2 regions of the Salinivibrio sp. PR932 genome follow, and region 2 is predicted to be linked to the other one. Evidence: predicted binding sites of a transcription regulator. Region 2 holds the regulator's gene; the other holds the start of a gene.
The links. The regulator PurR, encoded in region 2, represses purine synthesis genes. The targets are predictions, from matches to a motif close to TNANGNAAACGTTTNCNTNA.

Region 1 (10,411 bases), on a different contig from region 2:
CTGCAACCGCCTCGATTATCTTGATGTCTGGTATGCTCGACCCAGAAAGTGGTCTTACCGGTATTGCACTGACTCAAGAAGCCTTGGTGAGCCAAGTGGGTGACTGGGGTGCAGGCTTTATTGCCATTGCGATTTTGTTGTTCGCCTTTACGTCTATCATTGCGAACTACTCGTATGGTGAATCTAACATCGAGTATATCTTCAAGTGTCGTAAAGCCATCACTTTGTACCGTATCGCGGTTCTCTCTATGGTATTGGTGGGGTCAATTACTGACTTGCCGTTGATCTGGAGTTTTGCTGACTTATCGATGGGTATGATGGCGGTGATCAACTTAGTGGCAATTGCGCTACTATCTGGCATTGCGTTTGCGTTGATGAAAGATTATGAAGACCAACGCCGAGCGGGTAAGAAGCCAACGTTTGATCGTACTAAGTTCCCGAAACTGGACAAGCAAATCGATAAAGACGTGTGGTAACAACACCGATCTGTCGGTATCAACCTACAAAAACCACCGTTCAAGCGGTGGTTTTTTTATCGTTAAAGTCAGTGCGGATCACCAAGTGAGCCAATAGGCAATTAACAGCGCAAACACAATGCACGCACCGGCATAAAAGCCCAACTCAATTTTACGTGCCGTCATGTCTTCGGCCTCTTCGGGCTTTAACGTGAGTCCCCAGTAAGCAAAGCCAATGCCTGATGACAACAACAACACCCCAAGGCCAAACACCAGCCCTTCTACTGCATGGATAAATGTCATGTGCTTTCCTCTGATTATCAGTCGCTGATGTTGTAGCACATTCTTATTGCACTGAAAACCAGCACTCGACGTGCTATCGCCTGTAAACGGGTCTACGAACCATCCGTGTCTATGGTTCAATCAAAAAGCGATAGCCGTCTTAACATTAGCTCCATACATCGCTAATCGGTGTGTCAGGGGAAAAGTCGTGGGCCACTTGAGCTTGCAACAGCTCTGCCGTGGCAATGGCATCGGTTAAGGCATGATGACTTTGATAAAAAGGCAGCTGATACCGAGTGCGGCTGTCGGCTAACCGAATTGACACCGGCGGACGACGCATAATACGGTCCATTAAGCTGCGCTTACCGGTGCGGTGCTTCCGCGCCTCAAGCTCCATCGTATCGACCATCGGAAAAATAATCCCTTCCCCTAAACGCTGCTTAATGGCACGGTCAAGGAACTCTCGCTCGATACGGCGGTAATGCACCACAACGATCGCACCGGCGAGCGCGCTTAGCAGTGGTTCAATCACATGAGAAAAGTCTGGTGCATTCATAATGTCTGAATGGGTGATGCCATGAATAACAATCGAAGACTCCGCCAGCGGCCGATTGGGATTCACAATCCAGTGCTGCGCCTGTTGGCAGCGAACGCGACTAAGGGTAAAAGGCACCAGCCCAATACTGACAATGGCATCCTTTTCACTGTCTAGACCCGTGGTTTCAAAATCGAGTGCAACAAAAGGTACATCCTTTAGAGGCGTATCTGGTGCTACCCAGCCTTGTTGATAAAACGCCTGTAACGTCTCATGTTTCACTTGCTCTCGTTTGGTATCCAGCATGGCTTGCCAGTCTACGTGTTGCGCCGGGGCTTTCTTTTTAAGGTCAAAATGCAACATGCCAACCCCTTATGACCGATTCGGCTGATAGCGGAATTTCAAGAACTTCTGAGCGTTACTTAAAATCTGGAATGCATCTTTGAGGTTACGGCGCTCAAAATCGGATAGATTCTCCGGTTCTACGTTGTTATCTGGATCACGCCCCGCTTCGATATCCAGCGCTTGGTGACGAATACGCACCATGGAAATAAATTCCATCGCATCTCGAAGGTCTGGCCCTCGGCCTTTGGGCAAGATCCCAGATTCAATAATGTCGTCTAAGCGCTCAAACGAGTTTTGTGAGCGCGAATCGATAGCTAATGCGTGTACACGGATAAGATCGGCTAATGGCGCTGTACCACGGCGTTTGAGGTTAATAGAGTTATTGTGTCGCCCATCTTGCTCCATCACGAAATCTTTGAAAAAGCCCAAGGGCGGGGTGCGGTTTAAGGCATTGCGCGCCATTGAGGCTAAAAAGCGATTATTGCGACGTGCACGGCGACCAATGAAGGCTTTGAGTTGCTCAGCCCAGTTAGTTCGACCATAGACACCATCTAAATCAAAGAAAATATTGCTGTCGAGTAACGAGCGTGGGCTCGGATTATCAATCCAATCGGCGAAGCATTGTTCCCACTCTTTCAGCGTTTTGCGCCACTCAGGGTTGGTCGCCATGATGTTACCGGTACAATAGGTATACCCGCAGGCATCAAGTCCATCAGACACGCGCTTCGATAGTGCCTCAAAGTACGCGTTATGCTCGTCGTGGTTAAAACTATCGTCCAAGATAATGGCATTGTCTTGATCGGTTACAATCAGCTGCTCATCGCGTGCCATCGACCCCATCGCCAAAAAGCAATACGGAATAGGCGGCTCACCCAGCTCTTCTTCTGCTAACTCCAACAGGCGCTGCTTAAAACTGCGGCCAATCACGGACATCGCAGACCCAATCATGTGTGAGTTCGCGTCCTCATTGACCATACGTACAAAGCAATCTTTGACTTGTTTGGCTAACACCACTAAATCGTCCACCGATTGTTGGCGGAAAATACTGGCGACGAGGAACAAGCTGTTTTGCGATTCGTAACGTGCAATATCCGATAGTGCGACCACACCCAGTGGTTTGCCATGTTGCAGTACCGGTACGTGGTGGAGGTTTGAGCGCAGCATGGTGAGCATGGCTTCAAAGATGTAGGCATTATGATCGAGGGTGATCAGCTGGGGCGACATGATTTCTTGTACCGGCGTTTCATAAGGCAAGCCTTCTGCTAACACGCGATTACGTAAGTCACGATCAGTAATGATCCCCAGCACTGGATTCAGGCCAGTTTCTGGATCTGGCTCATCGCCCATCACCAAAATTGACGAGACCGCTTCTTGCGACATAACTTGGGCTGCATATTGTACCGAGTCGGTACTATCGATCATCACGGGGTCGCGAATAATCAGCTTCTTAACCTTGGACGTCGTCAGATCATTGGCTTCATTATGGCTCGATACCGCCTGACGTAATCGCGTCCGGTCTTCGACCTCGACAAAATCGGCAAAGTGTTCAAATTCATCAAACAAGCGGTTAAATGTCGCCTCAGGGATGAAGTACACCAAGGTGTCTTCGATCGCCTTGGCGGGCATACGCACCCGGTTGTTCATCAAAAGCCCCATTTGACCGAAGATATCCCCCTCGGCGATACGGTTGTACAAGGTGCCATTACGACGATACAGCTCGACAGCACCGCTACGGATCATGGCTAAATCATGAATCTCATCGCCGTAGGCAAAAATCGTCGTGCCCGCTCGGTGATAACTAATTTCGATGCTTTGCGCGACCTCAGCAACCACCTCTTCGGGAATCGATTCAAAAGGGGCGTATTGGGAAAGAAATGTCGCAATTTCAACTTGTTCAGCTTCCATGATGCTCACCTAGCGTTGCGAGAAAGTGCAAGGGTATGCGGTTGACTATTTACAATAGATGAAACCTAAAAGCGTTGTCTCACCCATCACATATCAAAGTTGTTGGTAATAAAAAAGGCAGTCCCGAGGGCCTGCCTTTTTCATCATAGCTAACTGTTAGTTACTTAGCACGTACAGTTACTTAGCGCGCGGCTCTGATGCCAACCCTTTAAACAAGGAAGCCGTCGCCACCAAGAGTACAATCGTGAACGGGAAGCCGGTTGAAACCGCCATCGCTTGTAGGGCAACCAAGCCACCACCAAGGATAAGCGCCACCGCAACTAGACCCTCGAAAGACGCCCAGAAAACACGTTGTGGCACTGGCACGTTCACTTTACCGCCTGCAGAAATGGTATCGATAACCAATGAGCCCGAGTCAGACGAGGTCACAAAGAACACGATAACCAGAATGATACCGATGAATGAGGTAATCGATGCCAACGGCAAATCATCCAACATCGCAAACAGTTTCAGTGACAGCTCTGCATCAACAACTGCGGTGTAACCTTCGTTTACAAATTGACCAATCGCGGTGCCACCGAATGCGGTCATCCATAACACACAAGCAGCAGATGGGATCAGCAATACGCAGGTGATAAACTCACGCACTGTGCGGCCACGAGATACACGCGCAATAAACATACCTACAAATGGGGACCATGAAATCCACCATGCCCAATAGAACGAAGTCCAGCCCTGCGTAAAGTTGGCATCTTCACGTGCAAACGGCATAGACAGCGCAGGCAAGTTTTGAAGGTACGCGGCGAGGTTACCAAAGAAACCGGTCAAAATGGCTAGCGTTGGACCCACTGCAATCACAAAGATAAGCAGTAGCAGCGCAAGCAGCATGTTCACTTCGGAAAGGCGTTTCACCCCTTTATCTACCCCGGCAACCACAGACAGGATGGCCATCGCGGTGATACCCATGACAAGCAGCACCTCAGTGGTGTTACCCAGTGGGGTATCAAACAGATAGTGAAGACCAGCAGACGCCTGTGATGCTCCGAGACCCAATGACGTTGCAAGGCCGAAGAGGGTCGCGATGATCGCAAGAATATCGATCACGTGGCCGGTCCAGCCCCATACACGCTCGCCAAAGAGCGGGTAAAAGACAGAACGCATGGTCAAAGGCAAACCTTTGTTGTAGGCAAACAGAGCCAGACCTAGCGCCAAGACAGCGTAGATAGCCCAAGGGTGAAGACCCCAGTGGAAAATCGTTGCAGACATACCTAGGCGTCGAGCCGCTTCAGCATCTCCGGCTGCAGCACCTAACGGTGCCCAGTCGGTACGAATACCGTTTGCATCAACAGCGGTACCGCCCAATGAGGTTTGAAAGTGTGTTAACGGCTCTGAAACACCGTAGAACATCAAACCAATACCCATACCGGCGGCAAACAACATCGCAAACCAACCCGCATAGCTATAATCCGGCTTAGCTTCTGTCCCGCCGAGACGAACGCGACCCAAAGGTGACACAATCAGCACTAGACAGGCGATAACAAAAATATTACCTGCAGAAAGGAAGAACCAGTCTAGGTTCGAGGTCAACCAACCCCGAAGATCACCAAAAACAGGGCCGATTTGGTTTTGAAATGCCAAAGTGACAAATACAAAGGCCATAATGGCCAGCCCCGAGACCATAAATACTCGGTTGTGAATATCAAAACCAAACGGGCCAAGTTTAACGGCCACGTTATCCTGACCGACCTGGTAGTCAGTATCGATCGGGTTAACTTTCCCGTCCGGTTTCATCATATCTTCATGGCTTTTATCGCTCACGAGTTAACTCCTTAGTCCGTTTGTTCGGAAGCCTGTGAGTGTCGGTGGCCTGTGCGCTCAATTGGCCTTTTCATCGCAAAACGCGGATAAAAAAGTTGACCAGCAGCAAGAACCGCAACATCCACACAGCTCACTACCCTAACATAAATGCGTAACGATTTAATTAGGGCACTAACCAAATGTCGATTTTATAACCAGCTATTAATCAATATATCCACTCAATCCCAGACTAGACGCGGCCTAGAACTCATTTGAACTCTTTATTTCAGAGCTATAAAGGATCGTGTCATACACATTCCTCTTCTAGGTTTAGCGGAAATACGCCGTATCATAAAAAGAATTCATTGATAGTGCTCACAAAAAATACCTATGTTCACCAGCAAAACTTTTGATGGATCACAAAGACATCGTGAATAGCATGCGTCTGTTCAAGTACCTATCGTGAAGCCGCTCTGAGCTCGCACGACTCGCCTACGAGCGCATAACCTCCAAGCCACAAAAATGCAAAATAATGCAACAATATGATTTATTCGTGACACTTGTCACACTGAGAAAAATAAGTACAATACCGCCGCAATCGTTTTCCATCCCAGTTTAACGTTTGCGGAGCAAGCATCATGCAATTTGGCATCGGCCTTTTGGGGATTAGCGTCCTCTTTCTTATCGCGATTGGATTTTCAGAAAATCGTCGCGCGATCAACTGGCGTACCGTCGGTGGCGCTTTCGTTATTCAAATCGTCTTTGCCGGGTTTATTATCTCCGTCCCGCTTGGTCAGCGCATTCTGGCTAACGCATCAGAAGCCGTGTCCGCAATTATTAGCTTTGGCGATATTGGTGCTGAGTTTCTATTTGGTGATCTCGCGAAATTTAAACTTGGCTTTATCTTTGCTTTCAACGTTTTACCAACTATCGTCTTTTTCTCCGCTCTGATCGCGGTGCTTTACCATTTAGGGATCATGGCTTGGATTATTCGCCTGATCGGTGGCGTACTACGACGCGTACTCGGCACCTCGCGCACTGAATCGATGTCAGCCACTGCCAATATCTTTGTCGGATCGGTAGAAGCCCCTCTTGTCGTGCGCCCTTTTCTCGCCTCAATGACGCGCTCAGAATTATTTGCAGTCATGGTCGGCGGGTTAGCCTCCGTCGCTGGAGGCACCATGGTTGGATACGCAGGCCTCGGTGTTGAAATGAAATACCTGATCGCTGCCGCCTTTATGTCCGCACCAGCCGGTCTAATGATGGCAAAGATTATGGTCCCGCAGACCGAAGCGCCTATCAGCCATACCCAAGCGCAAGCCGAGCAAGATAACCACGATAAGCCTGTCAACTTGATCGATGCAGGCACACAAGGTGCTTTAAGTGGATTACAAATTGCGATGGCAGTCGGGGCTAGCTTACTGGCCGTGATCAGCATGATTGCGCTGATTAACGGCGGGTTGGGTAAACTTGGTCCTATGATCAATATGCCTCAGTTGAGCCTGGAGTGGATATTCGGCTATGTGTTTGCACCAGTTGCTTGGCTCATCGGTATTCCGTGGGGGGAAGCAATGACTGCGGGTACCTTGATTGGTAAGAAAATTGCGGTGAATGAATTTGTGGCGTTTGCTGATTTTATGAATCTAAAAGGTGCACTTTCTCCCCATAGCCAAGCCATTGTTACCTTTGCTCTGTGCGGCTTTGCCAACCTCACTTCGATCGCGATGTTGATGGGCGGACTGGGCGGTATTGTTCCAGAGCGCCGAGGTGATATCGCCAAATTAGGAATGCGTGCCATTCTTGCCGCCACCTTAGCAAATCTGATGAGCGCAACATTAGCAGGGCTGTATCTGACTTTGTAACCTCAATCACGCTAGATCGTTTTACCATCATTCTGACGGTTCAGTGTTTCTCACCAAGGACGGTGAGTGCACAAAAAAGCCTCGAAGAGAACGGGCTTCATCTGTTACACTTCATTTACTTAACGTAAAGAGATGTAGTCACCATGCGGTATCCTTGGATTCTTTTTGATGCAGATGAAACACTGTTTCACTTTGATGCGTTTGCAGGACTGCAACGCATGTTTTCACACTATGATGTCGATTTCGACCAACACGCCTTTGCCGAATATTCAGAACTAAACAAACCTTTGTGGGTGCAATATCAAAATGGCGAGATAGACGCACACACACTGCAAACCAAACGCTTTACCCATTGGGGAAAGCGGCTTAGAGTGGCACCGACAACGCTAAATCAGCACTTTTTGGATGCCATGGCCGAAATCTGTGAGCCACTCCCAGGCGCAGAAGCATTGCTAAACGCGATTCGTCCACACGCACACATTGGTATTATCACCAATGGCTTTACCGCGTTACAGGATGTCCGTTTAGAAAAAACAGGGTTCAAGCCAGCCATTTCTACTCTCGTGGTATCCGAGCAAGTCGGTTTTGCCAAACCTGACCCACGCATCTTCGAGCATGCTTTTGCAAAGATGGGCCATCCTCCTAAGTCTCAAATCCTTATGGTCGGCGATAACCCAATGGCCGATGTCCTCGGTGGCATGCGCGCAGGAATAGACACATGCTGGTTGAATCGCAACAAAAAGCCCCTGCCAGAAGGCGTGACGCCCACCCACCAAGTGGACTCACTGCATGCGCTCCAAGCGTGGCTCATGCCTGACAACGCCTAATCATAAAAAAAGAGAGCCAATGCTCTCTTTTTTGCTTTCCAACGATGTCTTTGCCTAATGGGGCAAATTAGCTGCGGTCACCGGCAACAAAAGCGGCTTTTTCTGCTTGTTGGCCTTGGTCGGTATTTGCAACATAAGTCACTGAACCACTGTTTTGGTCTTGGCTGTAAATGAATACACGACCTGATTCGTCAGTCACTTTGCTGTCCATGCTTTTTGAGCTGGTCACTTTCGCGCCTTTAACGGCTTGACCTTGTTCAGTCACTGATACCCAAGCACCGCCTTCTGCAGGTTGTACGTCAAGGTTAAGACCGCTCGCCATTACTGAGGTTGATGCGAGTGTCAGTGCAAAAATAGCTGCTAATTTTTTCATGATTGTTTCCTCTCTCGTTGTCGATTGATTGTTATTAAACGCCAATCTCGGTGACCAATTGTCACCACAATGTCTCTATTTGAAGATTTTCTTTGCGACCTTTCGTCGCGGGACGAGAGAGAAGGTACGCCGATAAAAGTGTGCTCACAATCACGTTTATGCGAATGACTTGTTCGAAAAATTGCACGTGATTTCACGATCAATCAGGCGTAAAAGATCATAGATGTGTGCCTCTCCTTGCCTACCAAAAGTGATCCTCTTTGCCGTTTCACTCGTTTTGCCAAGAGCCATGACATTCCTGAGCAGTCACTCACTGTCATTGTTGATGATGGTTTGGTGAGGAATGACTAATCGATGAAAAGGAGAGCAACATGCTAAAACGTACCTTCACGAAATTTGCGGTGACTGCCGCCTTGATTCTAGGAATGGGAAGCGCGATGGCTGCGCACCACAAAGGCGGCCACGATATTGTGGACACAGCCGCAAAAAATGATGACTTTTCTACCCTTGTGGCCGCAGTCAAAGCTGCAGGGTTAGTGGATACCCTCAAAGGAGAAGGGCCATTTACCGTCTTTGCGCCCACCAACGCAGCATTCGCTAAACTGCCAGAAGGGACGGTGGACATGCTTCTCAAGCCCGAAAACAAGGATAAGCTTGTCGATATCCTCACCTATCATGTCGTGCCGGGTAAGGTAACCGCGGAACAAGTGATGGGTATGTCGTCCGCCACCACGGTACAAGGCCGTGACATTATGATTAAGACCTCTTATGGCAAAGTTAAAGTCGATAACGCGACTGTAACCAAAGCCGATATTATGACGTCAAACGGTGTCATTCATGTGATTGATACCGTGATCATGCCTTAGCGACCACGCTACTGAGCCTACGATTGTACAGATAGTGATTTGACCTGTGCGGTCAGTCGTCAGTGACAAAAAAGCCTGCTCCATGAGCAGGCTTTGTCGTTGGTTAGGATTTATTCGCTGACGTGAGTCAAGCCGCTTGGCTATCGCACGACTGCTGATACTTGCCGAGCAAGGCATGGTAGAAATCGTGATCGGAAAGCGTGCCAACCAATTTGCCATTTTCTACCAGTAGCACGGGTTTGTTGGTGTGATAGCGGATTTCAATCGCATCACGCATTTCGATATCAGGCGATGCCATTACAATGGTATCCGAGCTTACTTGTGATAAGTTTTCCATGTCTTTTTTCCATTCAGCCACACGCAAATGCTGTGTGCCCGCCATGGCCGACAATGCTCCCTGAGGCTCTACTGTCACCCAGATATCACGCTGATCGCACACCTTCCAACGGTTTTCAACGTGCGGCATGGTGTCGATATCTTTCATCATTGAGCGACCTTTCAGTACGTTCAATGGATTAGTGTGTGCCACAAAGTCGCGAACATAGTCCGTTTCCGGGCGCAGAACAATGTCTTCAGGCTTACCGTGCTGAATAAGCTGACCGGACTCCATGATGGCAATGTTGTTACCAATTTTCAGTGCCTCGTCCAGATCGTGGCTCACAAACAAAATCGTTTTGTTGAGTTTTTTCTGCAGCTCCAGTAGCTCGTCTTGTAGCTGAGCACGGATCAAGGGATCCAGTGCGGAAAACGGTTCATCCATCAGTAGAATGTCACTGTCCATCGCAAAAGCACGGGCCAAGCCAACACGCTGCTGCATACCGCCAGACAGTTCATGTGGATACTGATAGGCCCAATCCGCCAATCCCACCATTTCAAGTTTTTCTAATGCTTGCTTACGGCGTTCTTTTTTACTGATGCCTTTCATTTCTAGACCGAAGGCAACGTTATCCACCACAGTTAACCAAGGCATCAGAGCGAATTTTTGGAATACCATTGAGGCACGGTTGGTACGCAGATGACGCAGCGTTTGTGCATCCACACTCGCCATATCCACCATTTGGTCACCATCGCGCACCTCAAGGCTGCCACGGCTAATCGGGTTAAGGCCATTCACCGCCCGTAACAAGCTCGATTTACCTGAGCCAGATAAGCCCATCAATACGC
Region 2 (10,411 bases):
ATTTCTATTCCTGCTGATGGCAATAACCGCATTTGCATTGATGCACTGGAAGAGAAAATTGTTGAGCTTAACCAAGCCAATATCAAGCCAATTGCGATTGTCGGTGTCGCAGGGACCACAGAAACAGGCAACATTGATCCGCTTAATGCCCTCGCAGATATTGCCGAACGTGAAGGGATCCACTTCCACGTCGATGCGGCTTGGGGAGGTGCGACCTTGATGTCAAATAATCAGCGACATAAGTTAGCGGGCATTGAACGGGCCGACTCCGTCACCATTGATGCGCATAAGCAACTCTATGCGCCTATGGGTGCCGGTATGGTGCTGTTTAAAGACCCGTCTCTCGTCGCATCGATTGAGCATCACGCTGAATACATTTTGCGTAAGGGTTCAAAAGATTTGGGCAGCCACACGCTTGAGGGCTCACGGAGTGGAATGGCGATGCTGGTGTTCGCATGTATGAACATTATCTCGCGACGTGGTTATGAGTTGTTGATCGATCAGAGCATCGATAAAGCCTCTCATTTTGCACGCATGATTGACGCTCACTCTGACTATGAGCTGATTTCTGAGCCCGAGTTATGCCTACTCACCTATCGTTTTGTGCCTCAACGTGTTCAAGCGGCGCTTGCGATTGCCAGTGATGAACAGGTCGATTTGATGCACGACCTGCTCAACGATCTGACCCAATTTATTCAAAAACGTCAGCGCGAGTGCGGCAACACCTTTGTGTCACGGACGCGTCTCACCCCAGAGCAGTGGCAACGTCGCACCACCACGGTTTTCCGCGTGGTATTGGCCAACCCTCTTACGACCCATGACATTCTCCATGAGGTGTTAGAAGAGCAAGCCCGCATTGCAAAGCAGAGCGAATTTGCCTATCCGCGCCTGATGACACTGGCCGAAAGCATTCTCAAAGCGTGTTAACCCATTGCAATGATGCTGGGTAAGAGACAAAAGGCAGTCATCGACTGCCTTTTGTTATTTGAGCGGTCCCGTTTTCGGGGGATCGGTCGATTGTAAACAGTGTGTTTGGCCCAAGGCTAACTCCCGCTCATGTTCAATTTGCAGTCTCGCTTGCCGCCATTGCATCAGCACTTGCGATTCGTTCATGGCCTTGCCGGGCTCAGAAAACAAAAAGCGCTGCAGGGTGTGATTGAACTCATGCGTGTTTTCCTGTTCATCATAGGTCACCCCCATTAGCTCAAATGCACGCGCTTTCTCTCTGTCTGTGCCGATCACAGTATACCGCTGCGCAATATCTAAAGTGTTGTCGTATCGACAATGGACCAGAGCTTGTTGCGCACCACGCAATTCTTCATTAAGGCCAATGGTGCTGTAATTACGCCATAAGTCAGAAAACTGCGGTACCGCGCAGCCGGTTACGGCCAGCGATACACTTAAAATAATCACCTTTTTAATCATGACCTGTCCCTGATTGACCCTGACTTCACTGATGACCTAAAACAATGCAATTTAAATGCCGACTAAGACTGGCGCGTTCCGATAACCACCTCTCCCGATTGCTCAAACATGGCCACCTCTTTACGGCGGCGGCCAAGCAAGATGGGTTTATCATCATAGAATAGAAAGTTCTTCCAGTATTTTTTAAAGATTCCCCAGCGAGACTCCACAACATTGTGTTTGTCATAGCAAAAATAGATCACAATGTTGTCCTCCCAGGGGAAATGCGCCAAGAACTCATCAGGAAGATCCTCATCATTATCCCATGCGCTCTGCCATACCAAGCGGTTTTTCCAAACGCTTTGGTGAGTTGGCCAATCTTGTTTGCCAAAATGATCGGGCGTAGGACTGTCTTTACTGACAAATTCTTGCCATAGCTGTCCAGCACGGGCCTCCGTCATGGGTTTAATTTCGGCGAGATCGCTCTCTGCAATCGGTAATGATTGATGGGTGAAGATCCACTTGCGCTTATAGTCGGATAAAGGGATGTAGTTCATGGTGTTGTTCGTTATCACATTGGCGTAAGACGCCACTTTACCATATCCACGGATCGGTTGTTACTGACGCGCTCGCATACAAAAACGGCAATGCGCGAGGCATTGCCGTGAATGACTAAATAGCAGTGGTTAATGTTAACTGTTTACCGCAATCTCGTCGGTTGATTTAATGTCTTCATCGCTACCCACTTTGCGGTGGCCTTGATCAAGGTGAACCATTCCCACTAAATCATCATTGCTCACTTGGAACGCTTGACCAAACCCTTTTACGTACAAGCCATTTTCTGGCACCAAGCGGAATAAGCGAAAGTCTTCCAACCCACTTAAGTTACCAATAATGTCACCAAAGCGTGCTTTCAATGCCTCAATACCTGCATGCCACGCCTCAGTATTGCGCGTCACCATCTCGGCTTGAGCGTCAAAGCTGAGTCGTTGACGAGCAAAAATCTGCTTCGCGCTGCCCTCATCTTCGATCATCATCAAAGACAGGTTGGGGTTTTCTTGCAGGTTACGGGCATGACGAGCAATTTCACTGATCAAGATATAAAAGCCATCTTCGCGCTGGGCAAAAGGGGCATAACTGACATTGGGTTTGCCTTGCGCGTCGAGTGTTGCAAGCTGCAGGGTACGGCAGTTTGCACGAAATTCTTTAATTTCAGGGCCAAGACGGTTTTGTAGGCGCTCTTGTTTAGTAGCTTGATCCATGATTATTGCTCCGATTCTGTCAATTGAGAGGTTGCCAACTGCGTTTTTAGTTGATTGAAGGCTTCAATCTGATGTTCGAGAAGCTGACGCTTTTCGTCACGCCCCAAGTAAATTTTGAAAATTGACTCACCTTGTTCGGTGAAAAAGCCGATGTAGTGGGTTACTTTGCCGCGAAAAGGCTTACTGACAAATGCAATACCCGCCATGCGCTCTAGCTTTAGGTGGCCATGCATTTCGCCCGGCTTTCCCATTAAGTTGTAGTAGCCATAAGCGATCTTGCCTTTAGGGAAAGGCGCCTTCACTTCAAATATCGAGCCGCCAGAATGCACGATCGCGGTCACCGGACCGCCCCACTCGGCCACTTGACTTAACACCGTTTCGGCGTGTTGCCCATCTACCCAGGTTTGATACTCGGATGGCATCGCGCGTACCACCTCACCTTCACTGACACCCAGCGTATTCGCCATATCCGCGGGCAGCATGGAGGCGTTCTCGGTGAGTAAGGCATTGACTTGCTCGGTCAATGTAGTTGTCATGGTTTACTCCCAGCCTATTGTTATCGTTTTCTGTTGGGCAGGGACAACCCTGCCCATGTTTAGTGTTTGATTAAAATTGATAGCGAACGTTGAGTTTAATATCCCGACCCGGTGATGCGACTTCAGACCACGCCGTGGTGTAATACTCATCGGTGAGGTTTTCGATCGCGAGATCAAATTTCACACCATCCCAAGCACCGTTAGGGCTATAGCTTGCATACAGGTCCCACAAGGTATAACCGTCATAGCTCTTCTGATCGGGGTTCTCGTCTTGATCCGCGTAATGAGACACTCGCGCACCCAAGTTCACCGGTAACGTCGCTAAACGATAATCCGTTTCCGCGACCAGTTTATGTGCGGGAATTTGCTCCAAGTAACGGCCATCCGCTTTATCCTTGCCTTCCATTTGGCTATAGCTCAAATCGTTTTTAAACTGACCATATTCATGATGGAAGCTCAGCTCTACCCCCTCCAATTTGGCATTGCTTACATTCTGGCGGGTGGTGGTCGCTCCCATAAAATCCACGTTCATTTCGATAAAATCTTCGACATCATTGCGGAAAACACGCGCATCGATATAGCCACTATCCAGATAAGCCATCGGAGCAAACTGATAGGTCAGCGCTAATTCTTTGTTTGCACTGTGTTCAGGCTTAAGGTTTGGATTAGGGACAAAACGGTTAATCAGTTTTGAAGGTCCCATCGGCACCACAAAATGGGTTCCACTGGCATACATTTCCTCTAAACTTGGCGCGCGAAAAGCTTCCTGATAGCTTGCCGTCAACGCCAACTGTTCGGTCACATTCCACGTCAGTGCAGTAGATGGTGACCATTGGCTGTCACTGGCATCCTCAATGGTTGATGTTGCTCGCGTGTCTTCATTTTTGTAATCGTCAAATCGCAGACCGGCAGTCCATTGCCAAGCTTCTGCAAGCGGAATCTCTAGCTGACCAAACACGCCAATGCTTCGCGCTTTCGCATCTTGTCCCTCAGGGCGCTCTCCCGGCGCACTTTTATCGTCACGCTGAGTTTGGTAGTGATCGAGATAACCATCAAATCCTGCGATAAATTCAATATCGTTGAATTGAGCACGATTGGTGAGTGACAATCCTAAGGTTTGCATTTGGTTGTCATCATGCTCATCGGTTGCGACACGATATTCTTGCATTTGCGTATCGTTCCAATAGACACGAGATGAAAGGTCAACCCAATCATTCATTGGTGTGTATTGATACGCTACAGCAAGGCTTTGGTCTTGAGTTTGGCGATGCACCAATGGATAGTTACTTGACGGGTCTTGAACCGAGGGATTCGACGGTGACATGGCATCACGGTCGCCTTGGCGCGCCGAGAAAGTCCACTGGTGCACAAGAGACGGTGTATAAGTGACCTTCGCAAGTCCTCCTTTCTCACGACTCGCGGAGTAGGATAAAGCTTTACCATTGCCCAGTTGATTGTCATCAGCATCGTGATAATAGCTCTGCACTAGCCAATCAATCTTATCCGTGCGCCCAAATACAGCGCCACTCGTACGCGATGCATTGTCGTTACTGTGGAAACCTTGCTTCAAGTAGCCACCAATATCTTGGTCAGCATCCAAGAAGTCTTGAGCAGATTTGGTGTTTTGCGCAACAATCCCACCAATCGCTCCTGAACCCCACACTGTGCTCGCGGGACCGCGAACAACATCAACAGTCTTGAGTAACTCCGGGTCGATAAACAAGCTTGAGCGATGCCCCAGAGAGAAATTCTGGCGTACACCATCAATCAGTTGGACCACGCGTCCGTTATCACTACTGAGCCCTCTAATCACTATGGCTTGTGATTCATCTCGCCCGCCACCGGCAATGGTTACATTGGGCAAATGGCGAATCAGATCCGCCACACTGGTTCCCTGCCGCTTTTCAATCTCTTCGAGTGATACCGTGCTCACAGCAGCAGCGCCGTTCGCTTTTTGTGCGTCAATGCGGCTCGCATACACCGATATAACGTCTGATGACGAATCCTCCGTGTTTTGCGTATCCGCAAACGCCGAAGGAATAAATGCCAATGTGCCAAGGGCAGCACCAATAGCAAGTTTGATCGCAGAAGGCATGAATAGGTTTGAGACATCCGTTTTTACCAGCATGGGTCTTCCTGTGCGTTAATTACAAATGAGAATCATGAACAATTTGGCAGGATTGTATTGATCATTAATGGCAATGTAAACGATAATTGCTCGTAATTAGGTTTGTAACTCATAATTACATTCCTGTTCGCTAACAGTGTGTAATGGACAGACGTCGAGCATTGCACTCACATTGACTGGTTTAATAAATAAAGGAATTCATCATGGCAACTGCCGCGGTTAGACTGCTTGCCCTCGTCTCTGCACTACTCTCACTCTCAGTCACAGCATCACCACGCATAGTCAGCGCAGGGGCTGGTGTAACAGACTTACTGGTTGAATTAGGCGCGACAGAACAGATAGTTGGCATTGATGTCACCAGCCATCTTCCGAACAAAGAAGTGCCGAATGTCGGCTACCACCGCCAACTTGCCGTCGAAGGTGTGCTGTCTTTATCACCGACTCTAGTCGTAGGCTCAGATGAAATGGGCCCTACCCCGGTTTTGGAGAAAATCGAAGCGTCAGGGGTAACCGTGGCTCGACTGTCTAGTGAACCCAGCGTCGAGACACTCAAAACACGGATTAAAAAAGTCGCGAGCCTGACTCATACAGAGTCCAAAGCCGCAGCCTTACTGGCCGATATAGACACCAAGCTTGCGACATTGAGAGCGCATGCCCCTAAAACCTCGCTCAAAGGTGTCTTTCTTTTGGTTCACCAAGGACGTCCTGCCAGTGTCGCGGGAGCCAATACCTCACCGGATACCTTGTTGTCGCTGATGGGTGCGACTAACCCTGCCGCCGCGGCGCTCAGTAGCTATAAACCACTGTCGCCAGAAGCGTTACTTGGCTTTGATCCAGACTTTATCTTGGTCATGCAGCGTTCTCTCGACCAGCTAGGCGGTGTTGAAGGGCTCGCTGATGCCGTGCCTTTACTCAATGCCACGCGCGCATTCCAACAGCAGCGAATTATTCCAATTGACGGCAGTGTATTAGTGGGAGGGCTTAGCTTGAAATCACTGGATGAAGCCATTCGTATTCAGCGCGCTGTCGTTGGAGAGAACGACTAATGCAAGCGTCTTTTCGATCCTCACAGTCGCATGTTTTTCCGGCGCTCATCGTCGCACTTGTCGTCGTAGGGATAACATCTATTGCGGTGGGACAATGGCAACTTGGCTGGCTGACCAGTTTACAGAGCTTAACCCCTTGGCATGACAATATTGAGCCGCATGTGCTCGCCATCGTTCAACAAGTTCGATTACCTCGAACCTTGCTGTGTATTTTTATCGGTGCATTGCTCGCCGTTTGCGGCACTTTGATGCAGGGGCTTTTCCGCAACCCGCTCGCTGACCCGGGTATTATCGGTGTCTCTGGCGGCGCATCATTAGGAGGCGCACTGGGCTTGCTATTGCTCTCTTGGGGCAGTATCGAGGCCAGCTTTGTGTTTTCGGTGCCTGCCTTTGCGTTTATCGGTGCACTACTGGCAACCCTATTTGTATACAGAATTGGCACAACGGCCATGGGCAGTTCGGTAACCATCATGTTGCTAGCGGGCATTGCGATCAGTGCTTTGTCCGGCGCTGCATTAGGCTTGATTAACTATGTTGCGGATAATCAAACGTTACGAGACATCGCCCTTTGGTCGATGGGGTCACTGACCGGTGCGACTTGGGGACAGATTGTTCTCACTGGCATCGCTGCATGCTTACTCACGGTATTTGCCTACCAGCGCGCACGCCACTTAAATGCCCTTTTGCTCGGTGAAAACGAAGCGGCGTATTTGGGCATTGATGTACACCATTTAAAACGCCTACTCATTGTTGTGACTGCGGCGGGAATGGGCATTGCGGTAAGTGCTGCCGGTCTTATCGGCTTTGTGGGTCTAGTGATCCCACACATTGGACGTTTAATTGCCGGCCCGGATCATCGCACACTGGTGCCCTTATCAGCCATTCTTGGTGCCCTGTTACTGACCTTGGCCGACATTGTTGCCCGTGTCATTGTCGCACCCGCCGAATTGCCGGTTGGCATTATTACCGCCCTAATGGGGGCTCCTTTCTTTCTATGGCTTCTTATTCAACAACGAAAAGCAGTGGTTCACGAATGACAGATTCTGCCCTTCAAATCTCCAAGCTCAGCTATGCGCTTAACGGCCGTCAACTGCTAAGCGAGATTAATCTCGCCTTTACTGCCGGCCAGTTACACGTTTTACTCGGGCCGAATGGTGCGGGGAAAAGTACACTGTTAAAGCAATTGATTAGCGACAAACATCAACATGGCAGTGTGCAGTTTTGGCAACAGCCAAAGAGCCAGTGGCAAGGCGAAGAATTTGCCCGACGAGTTGCCTTCCTGCCCCAACATAGCGGGCTCACGTTTGCATTCTCAGCACAAGAAGTGGTCGAGATGGGGGCGACACCACTAAAGGCAAACCGAGAACAGATCGCGGCCCTGGCTAACGAGCAACTAACGGCATGGGATATTAGCCATCTTGCTCATCGACCGTATCCGATTTTGTCTGGCGGTGAAAAACAACGCGTACACATGGCGCGCGTGTCATTACAGCTGGCACAAACCGCACCGGATCAAGCGATTCTGATGCTGGATGAACCCACTTCGGCCTTAGATATTACCCATCAACATTACACCCTAAAGCGCTGTCGAGCACTCGCTGACCAAGGAATGACAGTACTCGTAGTGTTGCACGACCTGAATTTGGCGGCGCAATACGCCGATCAACTGCATTTTCTGAAAGCAGGTCGAATCGTCCTATCCGGCGATCCGTGGCAGTGTTTTAGTAGTGATAGAGTGGCAGACATCTACCAATACCCGCTGACCGTATTGACGCACCCAGAGCATAACTGCCCACTGATCGTGTCTTAATTGACAAATACATCATAGCTGGCTCACAAAACCGCCTGTTGGTCCGTTTTCGCTGATCAGACCAATTGCGAGTGTGCGCCAACCTAAGTAAACTGAGAGCGCAACCGATTAGCTATGAGAATGGATGAAATCGGATTCGTTACCTTCGCAACCGTCTGATGTGCCGGGATTGTGAAAGACATCGCCGCTGAGAAACAGCGGCGTTTTTCTGTAAGGTCGCGAGTAACGATCCCTACGCATTACTACAAAGAAGAATCAAGATGGCAACGATTAAAGATGTCGCGCGTCTCGCCGGTGTATCGACCACGACGGTGTCGCACGTGATAAACAAAACCCGCTTTGTCGCAGAGAAGACGACTGAGAAAGTATGGCAAGCGGTTGAAGAATTGAACTACGCCCCAAGTGCTGTGGCGCGAAGCTTGAAGTGCAATACAACACGTACACTGGGTATGTTGGTGACTAAATCCACCAACCCCTTTTTCGCCGAACTGGTTCACGGTGTGGAAGACTATTGCTATAAGCAAGGCTACACGCTGATTCTCTGCAATACCGAGGGTAACCTTGAAAAGCAACGCGACTACCTGCGTATGTTGTCTGAAAAACGCGTCGACGGACTCATTGTGGTGTGCTCTGACCTCAACGAAGATTTGATGCTGTTATTAGAAAAAAAACGCGATCTGCCTATGGTCGTGATGGATTGGGGCAGTCATCATATCGATACAGACCGTATAGAAGATAACGCTGAATTGGGCGGTTACCTTGCTACCAAACACTTTATTGATAATGGTCATACTAGGATTGGCTGCATTTCTGGCCAAATGGATAAAAATACCTGTAAGCATCGCTTAAACGGTTATTTCCGCGCGTTAAAAGAAGCCAACATTCCAGTAAATGAAAATTGGTTGATTGAGGCAGATTTTGAAGCCGATCAAGCGCAAATTGCAGCGAAGCAATTAGCGACAATGTCAGACCGCCCGACCGCTGTGTTTTGTTTTAATGACATTATGGCATTAGCGGCCATTAGTACATTTAACGAGCACGGCTTGAAAGTGCCAGATGATATATCGGTGATTGGTTACGATAATATTGATCTCACCGAGTATTTCTCGCCACCATTGACAACTATTCACCAGCCCAAACGCCGCCTAGGCAAAACGGCCGTCAAGCTCTTGCTCGCGCGAATTGCCAACAACGAGACTCAACAGCAAGTGTTCGAAATGCAACCTGCACTAGTGAGTCGACAGTCAGTTAAAACACTATCTTAATGTTTTAACGAAATTTTTATGAAGAGCACCGTCAATGCCTTGGCGGTGCTTTTTTACGCGACTACTCTTCCTATAGTGCTTTTACTCTAGTTCATCAATTACACCCACCCTGAACCAAGATCACACTTTGCGTAATAGGAGAGGACGACATCGGTGTCTAATTATTATATGCTTAATAGCGATTGAACAAGGCAAACCATGGCGAAAGCATGGGACGCAAAGCCTCCGGCCTAATGGTAATTTGACATGATGTCAAAATATCAACGGTAGCGGGGTTGCCAACATATCAAAGCTGACAAATTTGATGGCTCGTTGACAATTCTGCGATCTTGCCTTGTTACATTATGACGTCTTTTTTAGGCATTAGTAATTCATCGAGATTTTAATCAAATGGATAAACCAGCTTTAAAGAACGCAATGAAGTTATTTGCCAAATTGGGCAGTATAAAGTCCCGTTCAATGTTTGGTGGGTTTGGTATCTTTTGTGAAGACACCATGTTCGCACTTGTCGTTAACAACACTCTCCATTTACGTGCTGGAAAAGAAAACGAAGCACTATTAAAAAAACAAGGCTTATCACCCTACGTGTATAAAAAGCGGGGCTTTCCCGTTGTGACGAAATATTTTGCGATTCCTGAATACTGGTGGGATGACCAAGATAAACTGCTCACTGAAGCCAAAGAAGCGCTGGATGTCGCGACACGCGATCGTACTTTGAAAAAACAAGCCGCACCGTCTCGTTTAAAAGACTTGCCTAATTTACGGCTCGCGACCGAGCGCATGCTGAAAAAAGCAGGTATTGAGACGCCTGAAAGCTTACAGCAACAAGGTGCCGTCAATGCCTATAAAGCGCTCCTTTCTGCGCATGAAAAAGAGCTAAGCTTGGAGTTACTGTGGTCACTAGAAGGTGCGATTACTGGCAAGCATTGGTCTGTGGTTCCACCCCAACGTCGCCAAGAA

Region 1: the regulator PurR is predicted to act here: its motif matches at 5,910-5,929, upstream of BZG84_RS11770 (NupC/NupG family nucleoside CNT transporter).

What each region holds. Positions count from the first base shown of each region.
Region 1 covers NZ_MUFM01000025.1:6,335-16,745, forward strand. Annotated here, with positions in the region: gene BZG84_RS11745 (alanine/glycine:cation symporter family protein) at 1-476, shown strand, start outside; gene BZG84_RS11750 (hypothetical protein) at 555-758, opposite strand; gene BZG84_RS11755 (3'-5' exonuclease) at 904-1,635, opposite strand; gene BZG84_RS11760 (DUF294 nucleotidyltransferase-like domain-containing protein) at 1,645-3,522, opposite strand; gene BZG84_RS11765 (BCCT family transporter) at 3,700-5,316, opposite strand; gene BZG84_RS11770 (NupC/NupG family nucleoside CNT transporter) at 5,958-7,181, shown strand; gene yjjG (pyrimidine 5'-nucleotidase) at 7,325-8,008, shown strand; gene BZG84_RS11780 (hypothetical protein) at 8,076-8,381, opposite strand; gene BZG84_RS11785 (fasciclin domain-containing protein) at 8,753-9,247, shown strand; gene choV (choline ABC transporter ATP-binding protein) at 9,375-10,411, opposite strand, start outside.
Region 2 covers NZ_MUFM01000007.1:55,068-65,478, reverse strand. Annotated here, with positions in the region: gene panP (pyridoxal-dependent aspartate 1-decarboxylase PanP) at 1-927, shown strand, start outside; gene BZG84_RS05130 (hypothetical protein) at 982-1,425, opposite strand; gene BZG84_RS05125 (DUF2947 domain-containing protein) at 1,488-1,961, opposite strand; gene hutZ (heme utilization protein HutZ) at 2,097-2,666, opposite strand; gene hutX (heme utilization cystosolic carrier protein HutX) at 2,669-3,202, opposite strand; gene BZG84_RS05110 (TonB-dependent hemoglobin/transferrin/lactoferrin family receptor) at 3,273-5,330, opposite strand; gene BZG84_RS05105 (heme/hemin ABC transporter substrate-binding protein) at 5,534-6,376, shown strand; gene BZG84_RS05100 (FecCD family ABC transporter permease) at 6,376-7,413, shown strand; gene BZG84_RS05095 (heme ABC transporter ATP-binding protein) at 7,410-8,186, shown strand; gene purR (HTH-type transcriptional repressor PurR) at 8,447-9,451, shown strand; cyclic di-GMP riboswitch class I at 9,632-9,734, shown strand; gene BZG84_RS05085 (TfoX/Sxy family DNA transformation protein) at 9,842-10,411, shown strand, end outside.